Regions from separate parts of the Paenibacillus sp. GYB004 genome, predicted to be linked through region 1. Evidence: predicted binding sites of a transcription regulator. Region 1 holds the regulator's gene; the other holds the start of a gene.

Region 1 (10,055 bases):
GGCCGCTGACTGGAACCAGACGATCGAGTCGGTTTATCCGCGCATGGTGCGCATTAAGGAAGAGTGGGACAAGCTGACCGAGCTGCTGTATATGTTCGTCTCCGAGCGCAACGACGGCGGAGGGACCGAGAGCGGACAACTCGTGCTCCGTCTCAAGCCGGAAGCGCTGCCGAAGGCGTGGAGCTCGCTGCTTGTGATCGAAGAGAACATTTACCTCGAAGCGACCGAGATCGGCAAAAAGCTGGAACGGCTTGTGACCGAACTGAAGGAGGAAACCGACGAGTTTGCGACGAGCAGCGTGCTGACAGACTTGTCGGGGTCGGTGAAAGCGTTGCTGCGGCACCGGGACGTGCTCCGGTTCTTTATGCAGATGCCCGATCCGCATTATGTGTACTGGCTGGAAGCCGCTCCTTACTTCAAAAGCAAGTCGCTCCAAGTATTCGCCGTGCCGCTTGATGTCAGCCATCTGCTCAAGCAGCATTTCTTCGAGGCGAAGGACAGTGTCGTATTAACGTCGGCGACATTAACGGTTAACAAAACGTTTCAATACAGCGCCTCGCAGCTGGGCTTGCAGCCGTTGTCGGATACCGAGAAGGTGAAGACGGTGCAGCTTGCTTCGCCGTTCCAGTACCGCAAGCAAGCGCTTGTGCTGATTCCGCGGGATTTCCCAAGCGTCAAAGGGGCGACGGCGGACGAAGTGTTCCTCGGGGCGCTTGTCGGGTCTTTGGCCGATGTGGCGAAGGAGACGAAGGGCCGGATGCTCGTCCTGTTCACTTCGCACCGGATGCTGAAGCAAATTCATCCGGAGCTGAAGGAGCGGCTGAAGCCAAGCGGCATTCAGGTTCTCGGCCAAGGCGTCGACAGCGGCAACCGCAGCAAGCTGATCCGGATGTTCCGCTCGCAGTCGTCCAGCGTTCTGCTGGGCACGAGCAGCTTCTGGGAAGGCGTCGACATTCCGGGGGAGGCGCTGACGTGTCTGGCGATTGTCAGACTTCCGTTCCAGCCTCCGAATCACCCGCTGGTCGAAGCCAAAAGCGAGCAGCTGAAAAAGAACAACCTGAACCCGTTTACGGCGCTGTCGGTGCCGCAGGCGGTCATCCGCTTCAAGCAAGGCTTCGGACGTCTCGTTCGGACGGCTAAAGACCGCGGTGTCGTCGTGATTTACGATACGCGCGTACTGGAAACCTCCTATGGCCGCAACTTTTTGTATTCGCTGCCCGGTCCGAAAATCGAACATTTGAGCACACAGCAGTTGGTACCGCGAATATCAGATTGGATGGGGGAGGAAAACGGATGAAGACACCGAAAATTTCGGAGGCGGTCGTCCGCCGTCTCCCGGTTTATCTTCGTTTTTTGAATGAGCTTAGCCGGCGCAACGTGCAGATGGTCTCATCGCAGGATTTGGGCCAAAAGCTCGATCTGAACCCGGCGCAGATCCGCAAAGATTTGGCTTACTTCGGGGAATTCGGCAAAAAAGGGATCGGCTACGACGTCGCCTATTTGATCGAGAAAATCCGCCAAATTTTAAAGCTGGACCAGATTATTCCGGTCATTCTGGTCGGAGCCGGAAACCTGGGCCGGGCTTTGTGCAATTACAACGCCTACCTGAAAGACAATATGAAGATCGTAGCCGTCTTCGACAGCTCTCCGGACAAGCTCGGCGAGCATATTAACAATTTGACCGTCCAGCCCATGACGGTGCTGCACGAGACGGTCCGGGAGCACAAGGTGCGGATCGGCATCATTACCGTCCCGGCGTTCGAAGCGCAGCTGGTCGCCAACCAGTTCGTCAATGCCGGAGTGGAAGCGATTCTTAACTTCGCGCCGGTCATTATTAAGGTGCCGAACGAAATTCGCGTTCATCATGCGGATTTTACGACCGAGCTGCAGAGCTTGGCTTATTATTTGGATTGAGGCAAGAGGAGGGCAGCTGCTTATAGCGCGAAGTGCGGAGTGCGCGTCTAGGCGGATTTGCGACCGGGATCTACAAGCTGAAAAGACGCTTCTGTCACCACTTATGTAGGGGTGAATATTGAAGCGTCTTTTCTTGTCACAGCAGCCGTTCGGCTCCATGGATAGGGACTGCGGGGCGGTCATATTCCAGCGAAAACGCATGAATTCTCAGCCCAAAGGATAGAATGAAACATGATTCCTGCATAACAGCCGGAATTTTGGTCATGTAGAACAAAAATAAGACATTTTCTTATAGATTCATGCGCCTACGCAGGAATGCTGCCCAAAATCAGAAGCTCTGAGGAAAAAGCCTGCATTTGCGCATCTTTTCGGTAAGATCTTCTTTCGACCGTGCCTGATTCCTCACACCCTCCACTTTCATACTCTCACGCCCCCACACTCTCACGCTCCTACACTCTTACTACCTCCCTGTATAGCAAATAAAAAACGCCCCGGACCCTTATAAGAAAGGGTCCGGGACGTTCTTCGTCTCGTTGCTGCTAATTGTATCGGGAATGGGACAGTAATGCAATAGGTTATCGTACGTTTCAAGCCCGGAGTGACGGGGGATTGTGAAAGACTTCCGGCCCGCTATTGGACAAATGGACAAACTTATTGTATACTCATACCTAGTAAACATATGCATAGCATTCCTATGTATAAAATCAATGTGAAGAGGAGGCAGCCGATTGAACAAAGAATTGCTCAAGGGCAGCACAGGCACTATGATACTGGCTCTGCTGAATCGTAACGATTTGTACGGCTACGAGCTGTTGAAGGAGCTGGAACGCAGGTCGGAGGGCGTATTTGCATTGAAGGAAGGCACGTTGTATCCGATTCTACACGCGATGGAAGCGGAAGGCTGGGTGGATGCCTACTGGAACGAAGTGAATGGCCGCAAGCGGAAGTATTACCGGATTACACCGCCGGGCAAGAAGCAGCTGGAGCATAAAAAGTCGGAATGGAGCGTTTTCCGCAGCGCCGTCGATCTCGTGTTGAAGGAGGGGAGAGCCTAATATGATTCGGGATCACGAGTTAATCCGGAGCTACCTCCGCTCCGTATGCGGACAAATTAAAGCGAGGGAGGTTCACCCGCATATTCGCAAGGAACTCGAAAGCCACCTGGAGGAGCTGGTGATGGAACGGGAGGAAGCGGGCGATAACCGGGAGGAAGCGGTACGTTATGCAATCGAGCGGATGGGAGACCCGGTAAAGGTCGGCAAAGATCTGCATGCGGTACATAAACCTAGAATGAATTGGCCGCTCATGATTGGGGGACTGTTATTTGCTTTATTAGGTGTTTTTGCGATGTATCTTATTGATAACAGTATGACCGTCCGGTTTCCTTTAGGAGAAAAAAAGCTGGTTTCCGTCGCTTTCGGATTATTGATTATGGGCCTCCTGTACTTCATTCATCCGCGTGCGATTCAAACATACAGCTGGGCTATTTATGCGGCAGCCGTGGGCGGAATGGTCGGAAACCATTGGTTAGGGGCGACCGTAAACGGTTCCCCGTCTTATATTAGCCTAGGCTGGCTTAACCTCGATTGGGTCTGGGTGAGCACCTATTTATTGATCGTAGCAGCGCCAGGGATATTGATCGATCGAGCAAAAAAGCCGTTTTTTTGGCCGATTACTACTGCGGTGCTGGTGTTGGTGCCGTTACTGCTCTACGGAAACCTGGGAAGAATTCCGGGCCTTGTTCTGTACTTAACCGCTCTGCTGGTCATGGCCGGCTCGATTACGGGAAAATGGAAACGGGCGATCGCACAAACGCTGCTGCCGCTCGGCGCTTTGCTTGTTTACGCGCTGCAAACCAGGCCGTACCTGGCAGACAAATGGAGCATGTATGTCGATCCGAACCGGGACCCGCTTGGCGCCGGATATATGAATGTTCAGATTCAAAGGGCTCTTCAGTCGGCAGGCTGGTTCGGAAAAGAAGGAGCCATGACTTTGCGATTGCCGGAAGCTCATAACGATATCGTTTACGTATTCCTGGTCCATAAATTCGGCTGGCTTGCGGGAATTATCCTCACTTTGGGGTGTGCCGGATTTATAGGAGTACTGATCCGTTCGACCCGTAGCGTATCCGATCCGTTCGGCAGGACGCTGCTTGCCGGTATTTCTACAATTCTCGGTTTTCAACTGGGCTACAACGTTCTGATGTCGTTAGGAATTGTCCCTTTGATCGGCGTTCCTTTCCCGATCGTGAGTAACGGGTTTACGCATACGGTTGCTGAATTCGCCGTTTTAGGAATTTCGCTGGCGATCTATCGAAGAAGGCATCTGACGCTGGCCATGTGAACATAGAAGTGTGATTTTGCCCATATACGAAATATTAGCAAACGTGCAGAGCCGTCAGCTCCAGCCAAACCAACAGTAGAGTTTATTCAGACGGCAGGGATGCCGATCTTTCTATCACGTTACGGTTCTAAGACTCCAACCGCTTTAAGCAAGCGGAGGAGTCTTTTTGCTAGTTTTGAGAGGCAGATCAGCAATAACTAACAAAAGAAGGCTGCTCCCAGGAAAGGGAACAGCCAGCATACGAACTCTAAAACAACGAAAACAACACCTTGTACACCAGAAAAGCAAGTACCATACTGATCGGGATCGTGATGACCCATGTCATGATCATCCGTCCGACCGTGCCCCACTTGACGTCCTTAAACCGGATGACGCTGCCCGTACCGATGATGGACGACGTAATGACGTGTGTCGTCGACAAAGGTTGTCCGATAAAGGTCGACGTCTGGATAATAATCGAGGAGCTCAGATCCGCAGCGAAGCCGTTAACCGGCTCGATCTTCATAATTTTTTTACTGACCGTTTTGATAATCCGCCAGCCGCCGATGGAAGTTCCGAGACCCATTGCCGCCGCGGCGGATATTTTGACCCAGATTGGGACATCCAGCGTCGTCTGGAAGCCGCCGGCGACGAGACCGAAGACGATAATCCCCATCGCTTTCTGGGCGTCGTTGCCCCCGTGGCTGAACGACAGCAGTCCGGCCGATACGACCTGGAACGAGCGGAACACCCGGTTCAGTTTGGACCGCGATTTGTTGCCGCTGAAAAGGATGATGTATTTAAGCAGAAACATGATGATGAAACCTACGGCAAAAGCGATGATAGGCGACAAAATCAATATATAAACAATTTTCAGGAAACCTTCCATATGAAGGGATTTGAATCCGGCTCCGGCGATAACCGCTCCTGCGAGCGCGCCGATCAAAGTATGGGAGGACGACGAAGGAATGCCGTAATACCAGGTGAGCAGGTTCCAGAAGATAGCCGCTATAAGGGCCGCTATGACGACCTGGACGCCATTTTCGATTTCCGCCGGATTGGCGATGCTCCCGCCGACTGTTTTGGCTACTTCCGATGACAGCATGGCGCCCACAAAGTTAAGAAAGGCTGCGTACAGCACCGCAAACCGTGGTGACATCGCCCGTGTCGAGATCGAAGTGGCGATCGCGTTGGCCGTGTCGTGAAAGCCGTTGATGAAATCGAATATGAGCGCCAACAGGACAATAAAGATAATCAGGGTCAGCATGATTTTCTCCTAACAGGTGGATTAAGCGTAGCGCAGTACGACACTTCCCAATATATCCGCAACGTCCTCGCAAGCGTCCGTCGTTTGTTCGAGCCGTTCGTACAGCTCCTTGAGCTTAAAGTCGTGGTAAGGATCGGTCGGGCTGGTGAAAATCTCGCGAATCCCTTCGCGCATCAGCCGGTCGCCTTCATTTTCCAGGCTGTTGATATGTACCGTATGCTCCTGGATCTGCATGTACTTCTTCTTGGACAACAGCTTGAACGCTTCGAGCAGATGCTCGCACGAGGAGACGAGGACTTCCGAGAAATCCTTCATATATTGATTCGTGAACGTAATGTTCAGATAATCGAATCTCGCCATCGAGGCTTCGATCCCGTCCATCACATCGTCCAGCCGAACCGCAAGCTCCATAATGTCTTCCCTGTCAAGCGGCGTGATAAATACTTTGTTCAAGCCTTTGAAAATCTCATGCGTAAACGAATCGCCCTTCTCTTCGATCTCTTTCAGTTTACCGAAGTATGTGGCTGGCGGCTGATTCCCCATCATGGCGCTGCGGAACATGTGTGCGCCATTCAGCGTATTTTCCGCGCTTTGAATGAGCAGATTCAGAAAATCGATCTCGCCCTTTTTATTGAAAATCATCAAGCTTATGACCCCCAATGTCGGATGTTGAAAAAAGTTGTCGTTCCTTAACACAAAATTAAAATTATCATATCCGGACGGTCAATTGCAATCGATTGAACGAACTAATTGCACAGGACTTTCAAAACAGAGCCGGGTTGCTTGATTTTGACTGTCCGAAGAGGTACATTTGTAACGGTATGTTATTCGTGACCACGAACTCTTAATGGAAATTCTAATCCGAACCGAAAGGCTGATTGATGATGGCAAAAACGTTGATCCGGAACGGCACGTTCGTCACCGTAACCGAAGAAGCACCGATTGTCCGCGGCTGCATGATTATAGAGGACGACAAAATCGTATATTTGGGCGAGCAGGAGCGCGACCCGGCGGAGCAATTCGACGAAATTGTGGACGGAAGCCGCAAATTGTACATGCCCGGACTCGTCAATACCCACTGCCATGCCGCGATGTCGCTGCTGCGCGGGTACGGGGACGATCTGGCGCTCCAAGTATGGCTGGAGCAGAAAATGTGGCCGAACGAAGCCAAATTTACCGGTGAAGACGTCCGGTGGGGTACGCTGCTATCGATCCTCGAGATGATCAAAGGCGGGACGACCAGTTTCGTCGATATGTACGATCATATGGACGAAGTGGCCAAAGCCGTTGAAGAATCCGGAATGCGAGGCTGCCTGACGCGCGGCGCGATCGGACATTGTCCGCCGGACGTACAGGAGCACAAGCGCCGGGAAGCCGTCCAATTCGCCAAAGACTGGCACGGAAAGGCTGGCGGCCGGATTACGACCATGATGTCGCCTCACGCGCCTTACACGTGCCCGCCGGAGTTTATCGTCAAATTCGTGGAAGCGGCTCACGATCTGAACTTGCCGATGCATACGCATATGTCCGAGACGCTGTACGAAGTGCTGGAGAACGAGAAGCAGTACGGGCTGCGTCCGGTCGATCATCTGGCCAAGCTCGGCTTGTTCTCGCGCCCTTCGATCGTCGCGCATGCCGTGCATCTGACGGATGCGGAGATCGCTACGCTGAAAGAGCACAACGTCCACGTCTCCCATAACCCGGGTAGCAACCTGAAGCTGGCGAGCGGAGTCGCGCGCGTGCCGGACATGCTCAAGGCGGGCATTCTCGTATCGCTCGGGACGGACAGTTCGGCGAGCAACAACAATCTCGACATGTTCGAAGAGATGCGTCTGGCCGCTCTGATCCATAAGGGCGTATCCGGCGATCCGGTAGCGGTGCCGGCCAAGGAAGCGCTGAAGCTCGGAACGGTTAACGGCGCGAAGTCGATCTGGCTCGATAACGTCGGCACGTTGTCCGTCGGCAGCAAAGCGGACTTTATCGCCCTTGATACCGATCAGGCGCACTTTTTGCCGAAATCGGATTACGTCTCTCATATTGTGTACTCGGCGTCCGCAAAAGATGTAACCGATGTGTACGTTGACGGCAAACAGCTTGTCCGCGGAGGCGAGTGCCTGACGATCGACGAGGAAAAAATCAAGTTCGAAGCGCAGCGCCGTTTCGAGCTGTTGACGAACGGATAAAGGTTGGCGGACCTATTATAAGAAGGAGGGGGAACGGGAATGGCGAGGAAAATAGCGCTGTGGAGTGCCGCTGTGCTAGCCGTCGTGACGATTGTTCTCGTCTTCTTCTACAGGTCGATTCATGAGGAAGAATGGGCGGAGCGGCTCGAGGCCAAATCGACCGTTATTGCCAGCACCTACATGCGCACGGTGGACCGGGTCGAAAGGTTCGTCGGCGAGAAGCCGTACATGGTCGTATTTGGACAGGACGAGGAAGGCCGAGAAGCGATCGCCTGGGTGAACGACGGCAAGGCGAAGATGAGATACGCGAGCACCGGCATCACAGCCGAAGAAGCCCGGCGCAAAGTCGAAGAGAGCAACCCGGATAATGAAGTGCTTCGCGTGTTGCCTGGCGTTTTGAATGAAACGTATTTGTGGGAAGTGTTCTACAAACGCAAGGACGAAGAGGGCAGCCGGTATTATTACAGCTATTACCGCTTCGACAACGGCGAGGAAATCGATACGTGGCGAATGAGCCGACACTGATACGAGGACCGTACCTGAGCTGATCCCAAGCTCCGGGCACGGTCCTTATTCGTCTCCGGATTACCGTCTGGGCTTGACGTGGCGGAAGACGTTAACGACAAGCAAGAGAACCGATACGATGACCAGCAGCCCCCCGACAGCGGAAAAAGGGATACCGAGGCCCGTGTTGCCGTGAGCGAACAGGAACATGCTGATCACGAGCAGCGGCAAGCCGATGTTGTGCAGCCAAAACTGGACGCTGGCCAGCTTGGTGCTCCCCGCCTCCGGGTATACGGTATACACCACTCCGATCAGCCCCAGCGTCGCCCAGCCGAGCAGATTGATATGGGCATGCGCAGAGGTATAAATGAACTTCTCCGCCATTCCCATCCCCATTCCGAGTAATACGCCGATCAATAAATAAACGACCGCGACTTGAATAAAACGTGCTCCCATCTTTCCTTCCTCCTTGAAATGTTTTCATTTCTATAACTATTTCTAGCACTATGTATAAAATCTTTCGGCGCCGATCCGATTTCATTCCAAACATTTGCATCGAAATGGGTGTATATCATGTGATATACTATGGATATATCAATCGATCTATCAAATTCATCGTCTGCATAGAAAGGGGGACGTTGTGTGAAGTTGCGTCTATGGCCTGTATTAACGAGCGTTGTCCTCTCTTCGGCCGTATTGTTCGGAGGATGGTTTCTATATGACAGTCTGGCTATGGAAAATCCGTTAACCCGGATCGTACAAGAGCAGCCCGGACTGGAGCAATCGAAAGTAAGCGTGGGAAATAACACGGTGACGATTGAGATTACGCCAAAGCCGGAAGCGAATCTACGTGAAATATACAAGTCGATTACGGAGCAGGGCCGATCGATCCTAGGCGACCGAACGGTCGAGCTGATCGTGAAGGATACGACTACGCCGGAGCTGGACAGCTGGTGGTCGGGCGCTTTGTTCGACGTTGCGGAAGCGATGGAGAGCAAGCGGTATGCGGCGATTCCGGCCGCGTTGGAAGCGAAGAAAGGTGCGCTTCCCGGACTTGTAGTAACTACCGAGATGGACGACCGTTATGTGTATGTCCGCATGACGGACGGGACGCATTATAAATATATGCTGCTTCCCCGCAAGCCGCAGAAGGTAGGGGTGTGGCCGAATGAGTAAGCTTGGTAAAGAAATGCTGATCGGCTTCGTGCCGGTATTGCTCGTTTTTTTAATCTATATGGGTATTAATGTCATTCCGATCGTGCTTGCGGGCGTTATTTTGTTCTCTTTATTTTATGTAACCCGGATGAGGGATAGAATGGGTTCGGCTTCGTCCGAGCGCAAAGGCAAAAGCCGTACGCCGTCCTACTTGACGTTTGACGATATCGGGGGACAGGACCGGGCCAAAAACGAGCTGAAAGAAGCGCTCGATTTCCTGATCCGTCACGAAGAAATCCGTAAATTCGGCATTCGGCCGCTGAAAGGCATCCTGCTTACCGGACCTCCGGGAACCGGGAAAACGCTGATGGCCAAGGCGGCTGCCCACTATACGAACTCCGTTTTCGTATCCGCTTCGGGCAGTGAGTTTGTGGAAATGTACGTGGGAGTCGGGGCCAGCCGGGTGCGCGATTTGTTCAAAGAAGCGAAAACCCGTGCGGCCAAGGAAAATAAAGAAAGTGCGATTATTTTCATCGACGAAATCGATGTAATCGGCGGCAAGCGGGACGGCGGGCAGCACCGGGAATACGATCAGACGCTGAACCAATTGCTGACCGAGATGGACGGGCTGCATTCGAACGAGACGCCCCGCATTTTGATGATTGCGGCAACGAATCGCAAAGAAATGCTCGACAGCGCGCTGTTGCGGC
Region 2 (10,055 bases), on a different contig from region 1:
CATCGTCGTAGGCGCAGGCACGCACCACTCGGTCGAGCAAATATGCCGTCTGCTGCAAAATACGCCCTATTCGCCGGAAGCTACGCCATTCGCCGTAGAAGGCGCGATCAGCAATGGCATCGCCGCAATTCTTCGCTTGCACGGCTACCGGCTCATACCGCTCGCGCTCGAGCCGGACGGCATCCGGATCGAGGACTTGTACGACTCCGGCGCCCGACTCGTCTACACGACGCCGTCGCATCAGTTTCCGCACGGCATGGTCATGTCGGTCGGCAAGCGGCGGAGGCTGCTGAACTGGGCGGCGGAGACGGGCGGCCTGATTGTCGAGGACGACTATGACGGCGAGTTCCGCTATGCGGGTCTGCCGATCCCGTCCCTTCAAGGATTGGATACGGCGAGCTCGGTCATCTACATGGGCACCTTCTCCCGCGCGCTGGCGCCCGCGTTCCGGCTCAGCTACACGGCGCTGCCGCCGGCGCTCGCCGACTTCGCGAGAGCCGCGCTTCATCCGTTCGACCGTCTGGCGTCCCCGCTGCACCAGAAAACGCTGGAGCTGTTCATGACGCAAGGCTACATGCAGCGGCATATCCGTAAAATGCGCAGCGTCTATCAGCGCAAACTCGCCGCTCTTATCTCGGAGGTCAAGCATCGGCTCGAGCCGCATTTCCGCCTCATCGGCGGGAGCGCCGGGCTGCACGTGCTGCTCGAAGCGGCAGACGGTCCGGAAGAGGAACAGCTCATCCGGCTCGCCGGCGAAGCCGGGGTTCGCGTCTATCCGACCTCCGTTTATCGGATCGGAGACGACCCGGAGAGACCGTCCTGCACCGTGCTGCTCGGCTTCGGAGGGCTCGGCGAATCACAGATCGAAGATGGAATCGGGCGATTGGCCAACGCTTGGATTCCGGCACGATAGCGATCAACGATCGGTTCCTCCCGCTATATAAGGAAACGTCCGCTCAAAAAAAAGACCGCATCCTCCGAACGGCCGATCCGTTCCAGACGCGGTCTTCTATTTCCGATAATCGCTCCGATTCCAAGCGGCCGTTTCCATTACAGCCCCTCTTACGGCTCGGGCTCGACGCTTGCATCGTCGCACTCCACCCGGTTGCGCCCTTGGTTTTTCGCCCGGTACAGCGCCTTGTCCGCCCTCTCGATCATATCCTCAAGCGTATTCGTTCCATAAGTTCGACGCGGGCACGTCTGCGATACGCCGATGCTGACCGTAACTCCGACCTCCATTTTTTCTTCGCGGTAAGGGGCGCTCGAAAACCATTTCCGGATGCGCTCCCCCAGTTCCCGGCCGTGGCTTATATCGCAATTGGTCGCGAGTACGATAAACTCCTCCCCGCCGTAGCGGGCGACCACATCGGATTTGCGGACGCAGGCGACCAGCAGCGACGCAGCATGCTTCAGCACCCGGTCTCCCGTCAGATGGCCGTATTTGTCGTTGATCTGCTTAAAGTAATCCACATCGACGATTAAAATACACGAAGGCTTGCCGGCCCTGGCTGACGCCTCCTCGATCTTCGCCCCTTCATTCATCAGAAACCGGCGGTTGTACACCTCTGTCAGATGATCGACGACCGCCGACTCCTTGAGCAGCTGAACCGTCGATTGGAGCTTGTCCGACATCATATTGAAGTTCGCCGCCAGCTCCTTCAGCTCGATCGGGGCGGTGCGGAACGTAGCCGGATCGATCCGGTATCCGTACTTCCCTTCCCGGATCCGGTTCGTGCCTTGGAGCAGAGCGCTGAGCAGATCGATTACCGGCCGGGTGATCAATAGAGCGGCGGCATAGCTGGCCAGCAGAACCAGGCCGGAGATGAGGCCCATCACGACGAGCAGCTTCCAGTAAGGCATATAAATATCGACCGTACGGGTCTCGCCGACAATCAGCCACTTTCCGTCCGAAGACCAGGCATAGGCGCCGAATACAGGCTCGCCGTTTACATTGTTGTACGCCTTGCTCGTCAGCTCGCCGGCGATGGCCCGCTTGTAAATCTCCGTATCGTACCGTCTGCCCTTCTCCGAAACTTCCGATCCGCCAGGCGAGTTCGTAATCCGATACCCGTGATGGTCGAGCATAAACGTTTCGCCGCTTTCGCCGAACTGAAAGCTGTTGACGATGCCTTCCAGTGTCGTCAGCTTGACCGTGGCGACGATCGCTCCCGCGAACTCATCGCTGTAGCTGCGGACCGGTGAGGAGAACGCAATGATCGATTGCCCTTTCACCCGGCCGGTCATCACTTCGGTTACGTAGCGGTTCCCGCTGCGCGCAGCCGTAAAGTAATTCCGGTCGGATACGTCGAGCTCGAGCCCTCCTCCGTTCGCCGAGTACATCTTCCCCGCGGCGTTGACAAAGTTGATCGAGTCGAACTCGGCATGCGACTGCCGGAACAATTCGATCTGCCTGCTCATCTCATCGAGCTGCAGCGACCGGCTCCCCGGCAAGGAAGCCAAATAGTCGACATCCGCGGCACGCTCCGCTTTCCAGTTATCGATGAAATGCCGCTGCACCTCGATCGCTTCTTTCAGCGCGGCATGGATCTCCCGTTCCTTGATGACTTTGACGGGGAGGGACATGAACAGCACGATCAGCAAACACATCGCGGCGATCAGCAGGCCCACCCACAACCGAAGACGCCCTTTTAACGTAGATATCCTCAAAATCCGTTTCAGGGTCTGCACCCGGTCATCCCCACCTATGCCCCAGCCGCCTCAATCGAGAACGATCTCTTTACTGGGGTTTCGCATATATTCGAACATCGATCGGATCTGCGATTCCGTATTCCGGGTCGAGCGACAGCTCAGGCAGCTCGTCTTCGCCGAAATACGCCGCCTCCGACGTCTCCAGGCTGGGCTGCAGTTGTCCCCCGATCCGCTCATCGGCGTTAGTTCCGGACAACGGACTCCGCTTCACGGGACGGCGACGGCATCGGCATCGTAAAATACTGAGGCCCCGATCCGTCCGCCGCGTATACGACAACAAGCAGCGTACTCCGGCTGCGGTCGATCGTCCCTTCCGCCTCGTAACGGCGCAGATCGAACGGAATCGTCTCCAGCACGGCGTGCTTGTACAGATCTTTCTCGCTCATCCCCAGAGCGGCGAATCCGGACGAAGCCTGCTCCGGACGTTCCGCCATTATGCGAAAATACGACGCCTGGGCATTTTTGTCGTAAGTGAAGTCCCACCATATTTTGCGCGGCTTGTATCTGTGGTTCATGAAATAGTCGAGCTTCATCAGACCGAGCACAACGTCCCGGTCCGGCGTCCCCCGCTGCTCCAGAAACGATTGCAGCCGCTCGAACAAATCTTCAAGCTGATGACCGATCTTCTGCCAGCCGCGCTCTTCCCAGTAATCGCCGAACAGTTGGAAAAAGTCGAACGCCGAATCGAACTGCCGGTCGATCAAATAACGGACCGTGCGGTCGAGCCGGTGCGAATTCCAATATTTCTCCAGGACGTCCTCTACCCGCTTGATGCGCATCAGGTCGGAGAACGGCAGGATGCTGTTGCCGAGTATCTCATAAGGCGCCTGATCCATATACACGTAGCCGTACTTGTCGGCTTCATGGCGCAGACCGGTTCCCCGCAGCATTTTCAAAAATCCGAGCTGCAGTTCCTCCGGCCCAAGGGCAAATACGTCGTTAAACGTTTGGCGGAACGAGTCGTAATCTTCCTCCGGCAGCCCGGCGATCAGATCGAGATGCTGGTCGATCTTGCCGCTCTCCTTCACTTTCATTACCGTCCGGGTCAGCTTGGAGAAATTTTGCCGGCGCTTCACCAGCTCGTTCGTCAAATCGTTGGTCGACTGGACCCCGATCTCGAACCGGAAAATGCCCGGAGGCGCATGCTCGGCCAAAAAGTCGAGCACTTCCGGACGCATGATGTCAGCCGTAATCTCGAACTGGAACACGCAGCCGCGGTGGTTGTCGATCAGAAACTGGAAAATCTCCATCGCATAGTCGCGTTTAATATTAAAGGTGCGGTCGACGAACTTGATCAGCTTCGCCCCGGAATCGATCAGATGCAGCAGGTCGGCCTTCGTCCGCTCCATATCGAAGTACCGGACTCCGACCTCGATGCTCGACAAGCAGAACTGGCAGCTGAACGGGCAGCCGCGGCTCGTCTCGAAATAAACGACGCGGTTCGGCAGCGCCGCCTCGTCCTCAGCGAAACGGTGCGGGGACGGAATATCGTCCAGCTTCAGCTTCGGCCTGCCCGGATTGACGCACACCTCGCCGTCCGCGTTCCGGTAAGCGACGCCGAATACGAAATGGTACTTCCGGTCGCCCGAAATCTCGCGCAGCAGGTGGAGGAACGTCTCCTCCCCTTCGCCCATGACGATGAAATCGACCTCTGGTAGCTCGTTCATCCAATGGTCGGTATCGTAGGACACTTCCGGTCCGCCCAGCACGATTTTCAGCTCCGGCTTGATTTTCTTCATCATCCGCACGACCCGGATCGTTTCTTCGATATTCCAGATATAACAGGAGAAGCCCAGCACGTCCGGGTCCCGCCGGAACAGATCCGATACGATATTCATCGCCGGATCTTTAATCGTATATTCAGCCATCTCGATATCGAATTCGTCCCGGCAAAACGCCTTCAAATATCGCAGGGCAAGGCAGGTATGAATGTATTTGGCGTTCAGACTGGAGACGACCACGTTCATTTGCTTCAAACCTTTCAGTCTTCTAATAGTAGGATCACACTCAATTCTACATCAAAACCGGATGAACACAAAATCGCTTTTTTGTGAAAAACTTGTTGGGGACGGATTTTGAAAATCCGAGACGAGCATGATATAGTGCAAGTACACCCGGGTACACTTTAGACATTCTACATAACGGTTCGAATTGGAAGGAGCGATTGCGATGCCAACGGATTTGGATCTGGAGAAATATGCGGAGCTGGCGGTACGCGTAGGCATTAACGTGCAGCAGGGACAGACGCTGGTCGTATCCGCGCCGCTTACTGCGGTCGAGCTGGTTCGCAAAATTACCCGCAAAGCGTACGAGGCTGGCGCCAAAAACGTGCACGTGGAGTGGAACGACGAGGAGATTACCAAAATCAAATACGAGCTGGCGCCGGACGAAGCGCTCAGCGAGTACCCGATGTTCCGGGCGAAAGGCTGGGAGGAATTCGCGGCGAACGGGGCCGGCTTCCTGAGCATTTATTCCACCAATCCGGACCTGCTGAAGGACATCGATCCGAAACGGGTGGCAGCGGCTACGAAAGCGGCCGGAACGGCGCTTCAAGGCTGGCGCCACTATACGATGGCGCACAAGGTCGCCTGGTCGCTGATCTCGACTCCGACGCCCGAGTGGGCCGCCAAAATGTTCCCCGATCTGCCTGTGGACGAAGCGGTTGCCAAGCTGTGGGAGCTGATCCTGAAAGCAACCCGCGTCGATCTGGACGATCCGGTGCAGGAGTGGAAAGAGCATAACGCGCGCCTCTCCAAAACGGTGGACTACCTCAACAAAAAGCAGTACCGCCAGCTCGTCTATAAGGGAGAAGGCACCGATCTCACGGTGAATATGCCGGACAACCACGTCTGGCACGGCGGCTCGACCGACAATGAGAAGGGCGTCACATTTAACCCGAACATGCCGACGGAAGAAGTATTTACGATGCCGCATAAGGACGGAGCCAACGGAACCGTGCGCAGCACGAAGCCGCTTAATTACGGTGGCAATCTGATCGACAACTTCACGCTCCGGTTCGAGAACGGCAAGGTCGTCGACTTCGCCGCCGAGAAAGGCTACGAGACGCTGAAGCTGCTGCTCGACACCGACGAAGGGGCGCGCATGCTGGGAGAGCTGGCGCTTGTGCCGCACCGTTCGCCGATTTCGGACACGAACCTGATTTTCTACAATACGCTGTTCGACGAAAATGCTTCGTGCCACTTCGCTCTCGGCCGCGCTTATCCGATCACGATCGAAGGCGGGGCGGAGATGACCAAGGAGCAGCTGTCCGAACGCGGCGCCAACGACAGTCTCATCCATGTCGACTTCATGATGGGCTCGTCCAGCATGAATATCGACGGCATTACCGCAGACGGCCGGGCGGAACCGATTTTCCGCGACGGCAACTGGGCGATCGAGTTCGATTGATCGACTGCGGTCCCGCCATCGATGCAAAAACCTCCGAAAGCCCTGAGAAATCAAGGGTTCGGAGGTTTTTTCGATTTCTTTCTATTGGACGTGCAGAGGCGGTTCCGTCACGCTTCTCCGTCCTTCTTCGATTAAATGGATTGCCCGCTCCACTTCTTTGTCTGTCGGCTCCGGGCATCCTTCCAATAAATATTCCCGGCCTAGCTCCTGCCATTTGTATACGCCCATCCGGTGGTACGGCAGCACCTCCACCTTCTCTACCCCGCGCAGCTTCCCGATAAACCGTCCCAGCTCGCGAAGCTCCTCCATCGAGTCCGTCCAGCCGGGGACGAGCACGCGGCGGACCCACATCGCTTTTCCTTGGGTGGACAAATGCTCGGCGAAACGCAGAATTTTGTCGTTCGGCTGGGTCGTCAGTTCCTGATGAGCTTCCCGGTTCATCATCTTCAGATCGAGCAGGACGAGATCGGTGTGGCGCAGCAGCTCTTCCGCATGCACCGGCTCGCAGAAACCCGAGCTGTCAAGAGCGGTGTGCAGTCCCCATCGTTCCTTGATCGCGGCGAACAGCTTCGCGACAAAAGGCGCCTGCAGCGAAGGCTCGCCGCCCGATACGGTAATGCCGCCGCCGGAGAGACGGTAAAACTCCACATACGGCTCAATCTCGGCGAGGATGTCCTCGACTTCCACCCGGCGGCCCGCTTCGGTATCCCACGAGTCCGGATTATGGCAGTACCGGCAGCGCAGCGCGCAGCCCTGCATGAACAAGACGAAGCGGATTCCCGGCCCGTCCACGGTGCCGAACGTCTCCAGCGAATGGATGCGGCCCGTCATACCTCACCATGGAACGTACGGCTGATCACGTCGAGCTGCTGCTCGCGGGTCAGCTTGATGAAGTTGACCGCGTAGCCGGATACGCGGATCGTCAGCTGCGGATAGTTCTCCGGGTGCTCCATCGCGTCAAGCAACTGCTCCCGGTTGAAGACGTTCACGTTCAGATGGTGGCCGCCGAGCGTCGCGTACCCGTCCAGCATCGACACGAGGTTTTGCACACGAGGCCCTTCTTCCCGGCCAAGCGCCTTCGGAACGATCGAGAACGTGTTCGAGATGCCGTCCAGGCTGCAGGCGTACGGCAGCTTCGCCACCGAAGCGAGCGAGGCGAGAGCGCCCTTGCGGTCCCGGCCGTGCATCGGGTTCGCGCCCGGCGCAAACGGCTGGCCGGCTTGACGGCCGTCCGGTGTCGTCCCTGTTTTCTTGCCGTAAACGACGTTCGAGGTGATCGTCAGGACCGACATCGTCGGCACCGCATTGCGGTACGGCTTATGCTTGTTCAGCTTGCTCATGAACGATTCGACCAGTTCCACGGCGATGCTGTCCACCCGTTCGTCGTTGTTGCCATATTGCGGATACTCGCCTTCGATCTCGAAATCGACGGCGATCCCTTTCTCGTTGCGGACCGGTTTCACTTTGGCGTAACGGATCGCGCTGAGCGAATCGGCTACAACCGACAAGCCGGCGATGCCGCAAGCCATCGTACGGACGATGTCGCGGTCGTGCAGCGCCATCTCGAGCCGCTCGTAGCAGTATTTGTCGTGCATGTAATGAATGACGTTGAGCGTGTTCATGTACAGCTTCGCCAGCCACTCCAGGACAGAGTCATAAGCCTTCGCCACCTCATCGTAGTCGAGCACATCCGAGTCGATCGGTTTCATCGCAGGACCGACCTGGATGCCGAGCACTTCGTCGACGCCTCCGTTGATGGCGTACAGCAGCGCTTTGGCCAAGTTCGCCCTTGCGCCGAAAAACTGCATTTGCTTGCCGATGCGCATCGCCGAGACGCAACAGGCAATGCCGTAATCGTCCCCATAGTACGGGCGCATCAGCTCGTCGTTTTCATACTGGATCGAACTCGTCTCGATCGATACTTTGGCGCAGTATGCCTTGAACTTATACGGCAGGTGCGGCGACCAGAGCACCGTCAAGTTCGGCTCCGGCGACGGGCCCAGATTGTAGAGCGTGTGCAGGAAGCGGAACGAGTTTTTCGTAACCCGCGGCTCGCCGCCCAGCGACATGCCGCCGATCGATTCGGTCACCCAGGTCGGGTCTCCGCTGAACAGCTCGTTGTAGTCGGGTGTACGCAAAAATTTGACGATACGCAGCTTCATGACGAAATGGTCGACGATCTCCTGAGCTTCCTGCTCGGTCAGCATGCCTTCCTTCAAATCGCGCTCGAAGTAGATGTCCAGGAAGCTCGATACGCGCCCGAGACTCATCGCGGCGCCGTTCTGCTCTTTGATCGCTCCGAGGTAGGCGAAGTACAGCCATTGTACCGCTTCCCGCGCAGTCTGTGCAGGCAGCGAGATGTCGTAACCGTAGGCGGCCGCCATCCGTTTCAGCTCGTCCAGACTGCGGATTTGCTCCGACAGCTCTTCTCTCAGACGGATGACGTCCTCGGACATCTGATCCACTTCGAGTCTGGCCAGCTCTTCCTTCTTGCCCGCGATCAGCCGATCCACGCCGTACAGCGCAACCCGGCGATAGTCGCCGATAATCCGGCCGCGGCCGTAGGCATCGGGCAGACCGGTGATGATCCCGGCTTTGCGCGCCGTCTTCATCTCCGACGTGTAAGCGTCGAACACGCCTTGATTATGCGTTTTGCGGATATCGGTAAACAGCCGGATCATCTCTTCCGGCAGCTTGAACCCGTAAGCTTCGCAAGCATCGGCCACCATGCGGATGCCGCCGAACGGCTGGACGGAACGTTTGAACGGCTTGTCCGTTTGCACGCCAACGATTTTCTCTTTCTCTTTGTCCAGATAGCCCGGGCCGTGCGAAACGATCGTCGATACGGTATCGACGTCTACGTCCAGCACTCCTCCCTTGGCCCGCTCCGCGCGGGTCAGCTCCATAATTTGCGCCCACAGCTCCGTCGTATGTCCGGTCGGACCGGCGAGGAACGATTCGTCTCCCAGATAGGGAGTCAGGTTCGTATCAATAAAGTTTTTCACGTCAATCCGCGTCTGCCAGTTCCCCGGCCGGAATTCCCGCCATGCTTCAACGTTTTGTGTTTGTGCCGGTTTTGTGCCGATCATGCCAGATCCCTCCATTTCTCTATCTACCTTGAGTATAGGCGATAATCGATCGCTTCCGGCGTGACATTTATCACACGATTGGGCCGATTCCGTTTCGAATTTGTGAAAAAAAGTACAATGTTACGAAAAACCGGTTGCGCGGCGGCGATGTGCGAGCGTTGGGCGAACGTTGGGTGGTCAATTGGCGGCGATGAGCGCACGCTGGGGCGGCGTGGGGCAATCAATTGGCAGTCGGTGACCGGTCCGCATCCTTTTCCCCCATTTTAAGAGCCTCAAACAACTCTTATTTCCTCCTCCAAGCGGGTTTCGGACAAAATAAAGGCTGCAAACCGCTCTTAACCGCTTCCTTCCCAGCTATAAGCAGGGCAGAAGGCCTCCCAGTTCGCTTTATTATCATTTATCGCCTTAGCGCGCCCCTCCGAAATCATTCAAAAGCCCGGACATTCGCCCGGGCTCCCGTATCTTCATTATAAATAATCGACTTGTCGTTATTCTCATGCCACAGCGTTTCAAAGCTGCGGCTGCATCGTATCTTCCCCGACGAGCGGCATATGCAGCAGTTCTTCGGGTACGAGCTCTTCGGCGCGCACCGGTCCCGTGTTGCCCCGGCCGGGATGGGCTGCCGTCTCGAGCGAGCTTCTGCGCACTTCGGCCAGCACTTCCGGAAGCGGAGCGATCCGTTCCTGCACAGGCATTTGCGCCAGCATCAGCGTATAGCTTTCTTCCTGCTCTCGGACGGTTAACACAGGGCCGCCGGCCGCTTTTCCCGGCTCCAGCCATCTGTGCGCTTCCCGGATCATGAGACGCTCGACATCCGCTTTTTGTTTGATGTAAACGGCGGAATCCCCG

What was found. The regulator Rex, encoded in region 1, represses fermentation and respiration genes when NADH is low (regulators of the CRP and FNR family bind a similar motif). The targets are predictions, from matches to a motif close to TTGTGAAATATTTCACAA.
Region 2: pflB (formate C-acetyltransferase) is a predicted target of Rex. The motif match lies at 9,307-9,324, and genes of this name have one in related genera.

Annotation. Positions count from the first base shown of each region.
Region 1 covers NZ_JARBDB010000008.1:143,611-153,665, reverse strand. Annotated here, with positions in the region: gene dinG (ATP-dependent DNA helicase DinG) at 1-1,297, shown strand, start outside; gene PV433_RS04695 (redox-sensing transcriptional repressor Rex) at 1,294-1,914, shown strand; gene PV433_RS04690 (PadR family transcriptional regulator) at 2,679-2,969, shown strand; gene PV433_RS04685 (FtsW/RodA/SpoVE family cell cycle protein) at 2,971-4,257, shown strand; gene PV433_RS04680 (inorganic phosphate transporter) at 4,505-5,503, opposite strand; gene PV433_RS04675 (DUF47 domain-containing protein) at 5,525-6,145, opposite strand; gene PV433_RS04670 (amidohydrolase) at 6,388-7,686, shown strand; gene PV433_RS04665 (cell wall elongation regulator TseB-like domain-containing protein) at 7,726-8,211, shown strand; gene PV433_RS04660 (cytochrome-c oxidase) at 8,272-8,646, opposite strand; gene PV433_RS04655 (hypothetical protein) at 8,833-9,366, shown strand; gene PV433_RS04650 (AAA family ATPase) at 9,506-10,055, shown strand, end outside.
Region 2 covers NZ_JARBDB010000004.1:331,827-341,881, reverse strand. Annotated here, with positions in the region: gene pdxR (MocR-like pyridoxine biosynthesis transcription factor PdxR) at 1-913, shown strand, start outside; gene PV433_RS03420 (sensor domain-containing diguanylate cyclase) at 1,063-2,688, opposite strand; gene PV433_RS03415 (hypothetical protein) at 2,738-2,905, opposite strand; gene PV433_RS03410 (B12-binding domain-containing radical SAM protein) at 2,892-4,676, opposite strand; gene PV433_RS03405 (aminopeptidase) at 4,879-6,117, shown strand; gene pflA (pyruvate formate-lyase-activating protein) at 6,199-6,948, opposite strand; gene pflB (formate C-acetyltransferase) at 6,945-9,206, opposite strand; gene PV433_RS03390 (hypothetical protein) at 9,716-10,055, opposite strand, start outside.